Linked DNA regions of Celeribacter indicus. The protein of the gene in region 1 interacts with the protein of each later gene in a pairwise test. Links are inferred from orthologs where the notes say so. Each region holds a gene or a part of one and is shown on either strand. Other genes may lie near its edges. The genes, in order: ndk and P73_RS07755.

Region 1 (3,043 bases):
TTCTTGCTCTCCAGGTGCAGGATCGAGCCGACGGCGCGGTTCAGCAGCGCGCGATCGTGGGAGATCAGCAGCACGGTATGCGGATAGCGCGCCAGATATGTCTCGAGCCAGAGCGCGCCCTCGAGGTCGAGATAGTTCGTCGGCTCGTCGAGCAGCAGGAAATCGGGCTGGGAGAACAGCACCCCCGCGAGGGCCACGCGCATCCGCCAGCCGCCGGAAAAGGCGGAGCAGGGCATGGCGATCTCGTCTTCGGTGAACCCGAGGCCCCGGAGAATCGCGGAGGCGCGGCCTTCCGCGCTCCAGGCGTCGATATCGGCGAGCCGGGTCTGGATCTCCGCGATGCGATGGGGATCTGTGGCGGTCTCTGCCTCCGCCATCAGCGCGGCGCGCTCGGTGTCCGCGGCGAGCACCGTGTCGAGCAGCGAGACCTCGTTGCCCGGCACCTCCTGCGCGACGCCGCCGATGCGGGCGCGCGACGGCACCTCGATCGCACCGCCCTCGAGCGTGAGCTCACTGCGGATGATGCGGAACAGCGTGGTCTTGCCCGCGCCGTTGCGGCCCACGATCCCGACCTTGTGGCCGGTGGGAATGGTGACGGAGGCACCCTCGATCAGGGTGCGGCCTTCGACGGAATAGGTGATGTCGCGGATCTTCAGCATGTCGTCCGCATATCAGCGCGCGGCAGGGCGGTCCAGTGGGGTCAGAAGGAGGGCAGCACGCCCTCGATATCGGAATTGTAGCGCCACCAGACCGGGATGATGCCCTCCTCGCGCTTGTGCGAGACGATGTTGATATAGAAATAGTCGGTGCCGCCCGCAGGCCAGAAGGCGAGCACTTCCTCGACCCAGGATCCCGAGAGTTCGCGGTGATAGAGAATGTCGCTGCGGTCGAGCGAGGGTCCATAGATCGTGTCGAGCTTCTCGGCGAGGCTCGTCACCTCCGCCTCGCTGTAGGCACGGGTGCCCGACAGCGCCCGGATCAGGCCGGGATAGTCCCCCGCCGTCGCCAGATCGGTGAGCGTGCGGATCATCGCGCGCCGGTCGTCATAGAGCGGATAGCCGTCGAGACGGTCCTGCGCCGCCATCGGGGCGGCAAGCGCAAGCGCCGCGAGCAGGGCGGCGGCGAGGACGGCGGCGGGACGGCGCATGGCGGATCTCCTTTTGCGCGGGCAGGGATGCGCGGCACAGGATTTGTCGCGCCCGCCGGCCCTCCCTGTCAAGCCGCGCTCAATCACCGCTTTCCAAACCGCGCCCCCCATGTTATCCGGCGCGCGATCACGGGGCGCGGGACTGGCCGGGCCCTTCCGACGACTTTCAGCCGCAAGAGGTTTCCATGGCGATCCAACGCACCTTCTCCATCATCAAGCCCGACGCCACCAAGCGCAACCTGACGGGCGCCATCACCGCGAAGCTCGAGGAAGCGGGCCTGCGCGTCATCGCCTCCAAGCGCATCCGGATGACGCTCGAGCAGGCGCAGACCTTCTACGGTGTGCACAAGGATCGTCCCTTCTTCGGCGAGCTGTGCGAATTCATGACGTCCGAGCCGGTGGTCGTGCAGGTGCTCGAAGGCGAGAACGCCATCGCGAAGAACCGTGAAGTCATGGGCGCGACCAACCCGGCCGATGCCGCCCCCGGCACGATCCGCGCCGAATATGCGCTCTCCGTAGGTGAAAACTCCGTCCACGGTTCCGACGCGCCGGAAACGGCCGCCGAGGAGATCGCCTATTTCTTCTCCGGTCTCGAACTCGTCGGCTGAGCCGGCCGGAATTCCCGGAAACGGAAAAGGCCGCCCCGCGGGGCGGCCTTTCTCATGTGTTCCGGGCCGGGATCAGATCCGGCGGGTGTCGGGCGTGCGGGCAATGATCCACACCGCGTGGACGATGCCGGGGATGTAGCCCAGAAGGGTGAGCAGCACGTTGATCCAGAAATGCTTGCCCAGTCCCACCTGGAAGAACACGCCGAGCGGCGGGAGGATGATCGCGAGGATGATGCGGACGAGGTCCATGGGGCTCTCCTTTCCTTGTGTTGACATGTCAACGGAAAGGACCGGACCAAGGTTCCCGGCGGCTGCCGGACCCGCGGATCAGATCAGCGCCCAGTCGTGGAAGCGGTAGGTTCGGGGTTTCTTCGTGGGAAGGGGGATCGGGATCGTGCCGGTCGTCTCCGACCGGCCCGCGCCGGTGTCGGAGGGGGCGCCGGATGTTTGCGAAGAGTCCTGTGAGTAGGACTCGTCTTCCTCGCGGGCCTCGGGTTCCTGCGGGGTCTGACGGGTCTGCGGTGCTGCGCTTGCCATGTGGTGCCTCATGTGTTGCGGGCTTCTCAAGGAGCCCGTTTCAGACTCCCATTATGCCACGCCAACGCGGAAAACGAGTCGGAGTTGCGACATTTCACGGGAAATTGTGGCAATTTTGCCCGGTAGTGCCGCAACTCAGCCCGGTTTCACGATTTCGTCGAGCGCATGAAGCCGGTCGAGCAGCGGGCCGAGATCCTCGATCCTGAGCATGTTCGGCCCGTCCGAGGGCGCGTTGTCGGGATCCTCGTGCGTCTCGATGAAGAGGCAGGCGACGCCCACCGCGACGGCGGCGCGCGCGAGCACCGGCACCATGGTGCGGTCGCCGCCGGTCGAGCTGCCTTGCCCGCCCGGCTGCTGCACCGAATGGGTGGCGTCGAACACCACCGGATACCCCGTTTGGGCCATACGCGGCAGCCCGCGGAAATCGCTCACCAGCGTGTTGTAGCCGAAGGAGGTGCCGCGATCGCACAGGAGGATCTTTTCGTTGCCGGTGGAAGCCAGCTTGGCCGCGACATTGTCCATGTCCCAGGGCGCGAGGAACTGCCCTTTCTTGACGTTGACCGTCCGGCCCGTCTCGCCGGCCGCGAGCAGGAGGTCGGTCTGGCGGCAGAGGAAGGCGGGGATCTGGAGCACGTCCACCGCCTCGGCGGCCGTCGCACAATGATGCGTCTCATGCACGTCGGTGAGCACCGGACAGCCGAATTCCTCGCGGATCTTCGACAGGATTGTGAGGCCCTTCTCCGCGCCCAGT
Region 2 (3,312 bases), 1.1 Mb from region 1 along the record:
CACCGGGGATCGCGAGAAGCTCATAGAGCTGATGGAGCCGCTGCACGCGGCCGACATCGCCGACCTCCTCGAACAGGTGAACGCCTATGACCGGCGCCGCCTCATCTTGCTCTACGGCGCGGAATTCGACGGGGAGATCCTGTCGGAACTCGACGAGGGCATCCGCGACGAGGTGATCCACGTCCTGCGGCCGGAGGTGCTGGCCGAGGCGGTGCGCGAACTCGATTCCGACGACGTCGTCGACCTGGTCGAGGATCTCGACGAGGACGCGCAGGCGGCGATCCTCGCGACGCTCGAGGCCTCCGAGCGCGTCGCGGTCGAGAAGTCGCTCTCCTATCCCGAATATTCCGCCGGGCGCCTGATGCAGCGCGAGGTCGTCATGGGGCCGGAGCACTGGACCGTCGGGCAGGCGATCGACTTCATGCGCAGCGCCGAGGAGCTGCCGCAGGATTTTTACCACATGGTTCTGATCGACCCGAAGATGCACCCGGTCGGCCATGTCACCCTCGGCAAGATCCTCGGCGCGCCGCGCAGCCAGCCGCTGAGCGAGTTGCTCGAGCCGGGTTTCCGCACCTTCCGCGTGGACGAGAGCGAGACCGACGTCGCCTATGCGTTCAACCAGTATCACATGATCTCCGCCCCGGTGGTGGACGAGGACGACCGTGTCGTCGGCGTGATCACCATCGACGACGCGATGAACGTGCTCGACGAGGAACACGAGGAGGACATCATGCGCCTCGCGGGCGTCGGCGAGGGCTCGCTGTCGGACCGGGTCCGGGATACGGTGAAACAGCGCCTGCCGTGGCTCGCCGCCAATCTCGTGACCGCGATCATCGCCTCGCTCGTGATCGCGCTCTTCGAGGACGAGATCGCGACCATCGTCGCCCTCGCCGTGCTGATGCCCATCGTCGCCTCGATGGGCGGCAATGCCGGGACACAGTCGCTCACCGTCGCCGTGCGCGCGATCGCGACGCGCGACCTCACCGGCGCGAACGTCTGGCGGGTGATCCGGCGGGAGATCCTCGTGGGCCTCGCGAACGGGCTGTTCTTTGCGGTGGTGATGGGGCTCGTGAGCTTCTTCTGGTTCGGGTCGGCGGAACTGGGGCTGGTGATCGCGACGGCGATGGTGATCAACCTCGTCGTCGCGGGCCTCGCGGGGATCGGCGTGCCGGTCGCGCTCGAACGGCTCGGCGTCGACCCCGCGCTCGCCTCCGGCACCTTCGTGACGACCGTGACCGATGTCGTGGGCTTCTTCGCCTTCCTCGGGCTGGCGGGGATGGTGCTGCTATGAGCGATCTCACGGCACGCAAGGCCGCGCTGCGCGCCGAGGCGCGGCAGCTTCGCCAGGCGGCCCACGACGCCGCGCGGGAGAGCGACGCGGCCGGACAGGCCTGCCGCCTCCTCACCGGCTTCCTGAGCGGGCGCGCGGGCCAGGCGATCGCGGGCTACATGCCGATCGGCACCGAGCTCGACCCGCGCCCCGCGATGGCCGAACTCGCGCGCCTCGGTCCGGTCGCCGTGCCGGTGGTGGAGGCGCCTGCCGCGCCCCTGCGCTTCGACCTCTGGACGCCGGAGACGGAGATGGTGGCCGGGGCCTTCGGCGCTGCCGTGCCCGCGCGCTCCGAGCCGGTCGAGCCCGATGTGCTCATCGTGCCGCTGCTGGCCTTCGACCGCGCCGGGCATCGCCTCGGCTATGGCGGCGGGTTCTACGACCGCACGCTCGCGCGGCTGCGCGAGGGGCGCGACGTCTTCGCCGTGGGCCTTGCCTTTGCCGGGCAGGAACTGTCGGGGCTCGGGCTCGAACCCACCGACGCGCCGCTCGACGCGGTGGTGACCGAACGCGAGGTGCTCACCTTCTGAGCCGCGTCTTTTCGACCGGGACGGACGCCCGCACGCTTGCCAAGAGGGCGCGGCGCGCCTAAGCCTCTCAGTTATGAAAATTCTCTTTCTCGGTGACATCGTCGGCAGCGCGGGGCGCAAGGCCGTCATGGAGCGCGTGCCGGCGCTGCGCGCGGAATGGGGCCTCGACTTCGTCGTGGTCAACGGGGAAAACGCCACCAACGGGATGGGCCTGTCGGGCGACCATGCCAAGGCGCTTCTGGAGGCGGAGATCGACTGCCTCACGCTCGGGGACCATGCCTTCGACCAGAAGGACATGATGCAGTTCTGCGAGCGCGAGACGCGCATCGTCCGTCCGATCAATTTCGCCAAGGCGGCGCCCGGACGGGGCCTGCGCGTCTTCGAGGACCGGCGCGGGCGGCGCATCCTCGTCGCGCAGGTGCTGGGCCAGGTCTTCATGAAGCGGCCCTTCGACGATCCCTTCTCCGCGATGGACCAGGTCTTCATGACCCACAAGCTCGGCGGTGCGGTGCAGGCGGTTCTCGTCGACATGCATTGCGAGGCGACCTCGGAGAAGATGGCGATGGGCCATTTCTGCGACGGGCGCGCCTCCGTCGTCGTCGGCACGCATACCCATGTCTGCACCGCGGATGCGCAGATCCTGCCCGGCGGCACGGCCTATCTGACCGATGCCGGCATGTGCGGCGACTACGATTCGGTGATCGGCATGGACAAGGCCGAGCCCCTGCGCCGCTTCGTGACGGGCATGGCGAAGGGACGATACGAGCCCGCGAAGGGCGAGGCCACGCTTTCAGGCCTCTATGTCGAGACCGACGACCGCTCCGGGCGCGCGCGGGAGATCCGTCCGGTCCGGGTCGGCGGGCGGCTGTCGCAAAGCACGCCCTGAGGCGGATTTTGCCACGATTCCCCGCGCTTTGGCCAAGGGGCCGGGCCGTCGCCGGGGACGTTTTGCCGCTTGTGAAGCGCCGGGGAACGGGGCCATATTGCGCGGAACGGCACGTAAAGCGCGAGGGCTTATGGACCTTTTCAATTTCCCCCCGATGACCGAGGCGATCATCGCGCTCCTGGTGGTCGGGGTCATGTTCGTGCTGTTCGTGCGCGAGAGCTTTCCGACCGAGGTCGTCGCCATCGCGGGGGCGGCGCTGATGCTCGTCCTCGGGATCCTGCCCTATGACGCCGCGCGCGAGGTGCTCTCCAACTCCGCGCCCTGGACGATCGGCGCGCTGTTCATCGTCATGGGCGCGCTGGTGCGCACCGGCGGGCTCGAATGGTTCACGCGGCAGGCGGGAAACTATGCGGAAACCCATCCGCCGGTGGCGATCGCGCTGCTGCTCTTCGTGGTCGTCGTGCTCTCCGCCTTCGTCGCGAACACGCCGGTCGTCGTCGTGATGATCCCCGTCTTCATCCAGCTCTCCGGCCGGCTCGGCGTCGCGCCCTCCAAACTGCTGATCC

The links.
Region 2: the proteins of ndk (region 1) and P73_RS07755 interact in binary tests that used the Escherichia coli proteins (3 or more experiments, as listed by UniProt). The link is inferred for Celeribacter indicus from one-to-one orthologs.

What each region holds. Positions count from the first base shown.
Region 1 is NZ_CP004393.1:2,647,514-2,650,556, reverse strand. Bases 314-3,043 are described here. They hold ndk (nucleoside-diphosphate kinase), read left to right. Parts: upstream 314-1,332; coding sequence 1,333-1,755; downstream 1,756-3,043. Other genes in these bases: kdsA (3-deoxy-8-phosphooctulonate synthase), read right to left, coding at 2,428-3,043; P73_RS13365 (hypothetical protein), read right to left, coding at 2,083-2,292; P73_RS25030 (YqaE/Pmp3 family membrane protein), read right to left, coding at 1,828-2,004; P73_RS13380 (hypothetical protein), read right to left, coding at 701-1,147; P73_RS13385 (ABC-F family ATP-binding cassette domain-containing protein), read right to left, coding at 314-659. Also shown: more of P73_RS13385, read right to left, coding at 1-313. UniProt on the Escherichia coli protein: Major role in the synthesis of nucleoside triphosphates other than ATP. The ATP gamma phosphate is transferred to the NDP beta phosphate via a ping-pong mechanism, using a phosphorylated active-site intermediate.
Region 2 is NZ_CP004393.1:1,530,751-1,534,062, forward strand. What follows is about bases 75-3,073. They hold P73_RS07755 (5-formyltetrahydrofolate cyclo-ligase), read left to right. Parts: upstream 75-1,287; coding sequence 1,288-1,860; downstream 1,861-3,073. Other genes in these bases: mgtE (magnesium transporter), read left to right, coding at 75-1,291; P73_RS07760 (TIGR00282 family metallophosphoesterase), read left to right, coding at 1,934-2,746; P73_RS07765 (SLC13 family permease), read left to right, coding at 2,877-3,073. Outside these bases: more of mgtE, read left to right, coding at 1-74; more of P73_RS07765, read left to right, coding at 3,074-3,312. UniProt on the Escherichia coli protein: Involved in the removal of 5-formyltetrahydrofolate.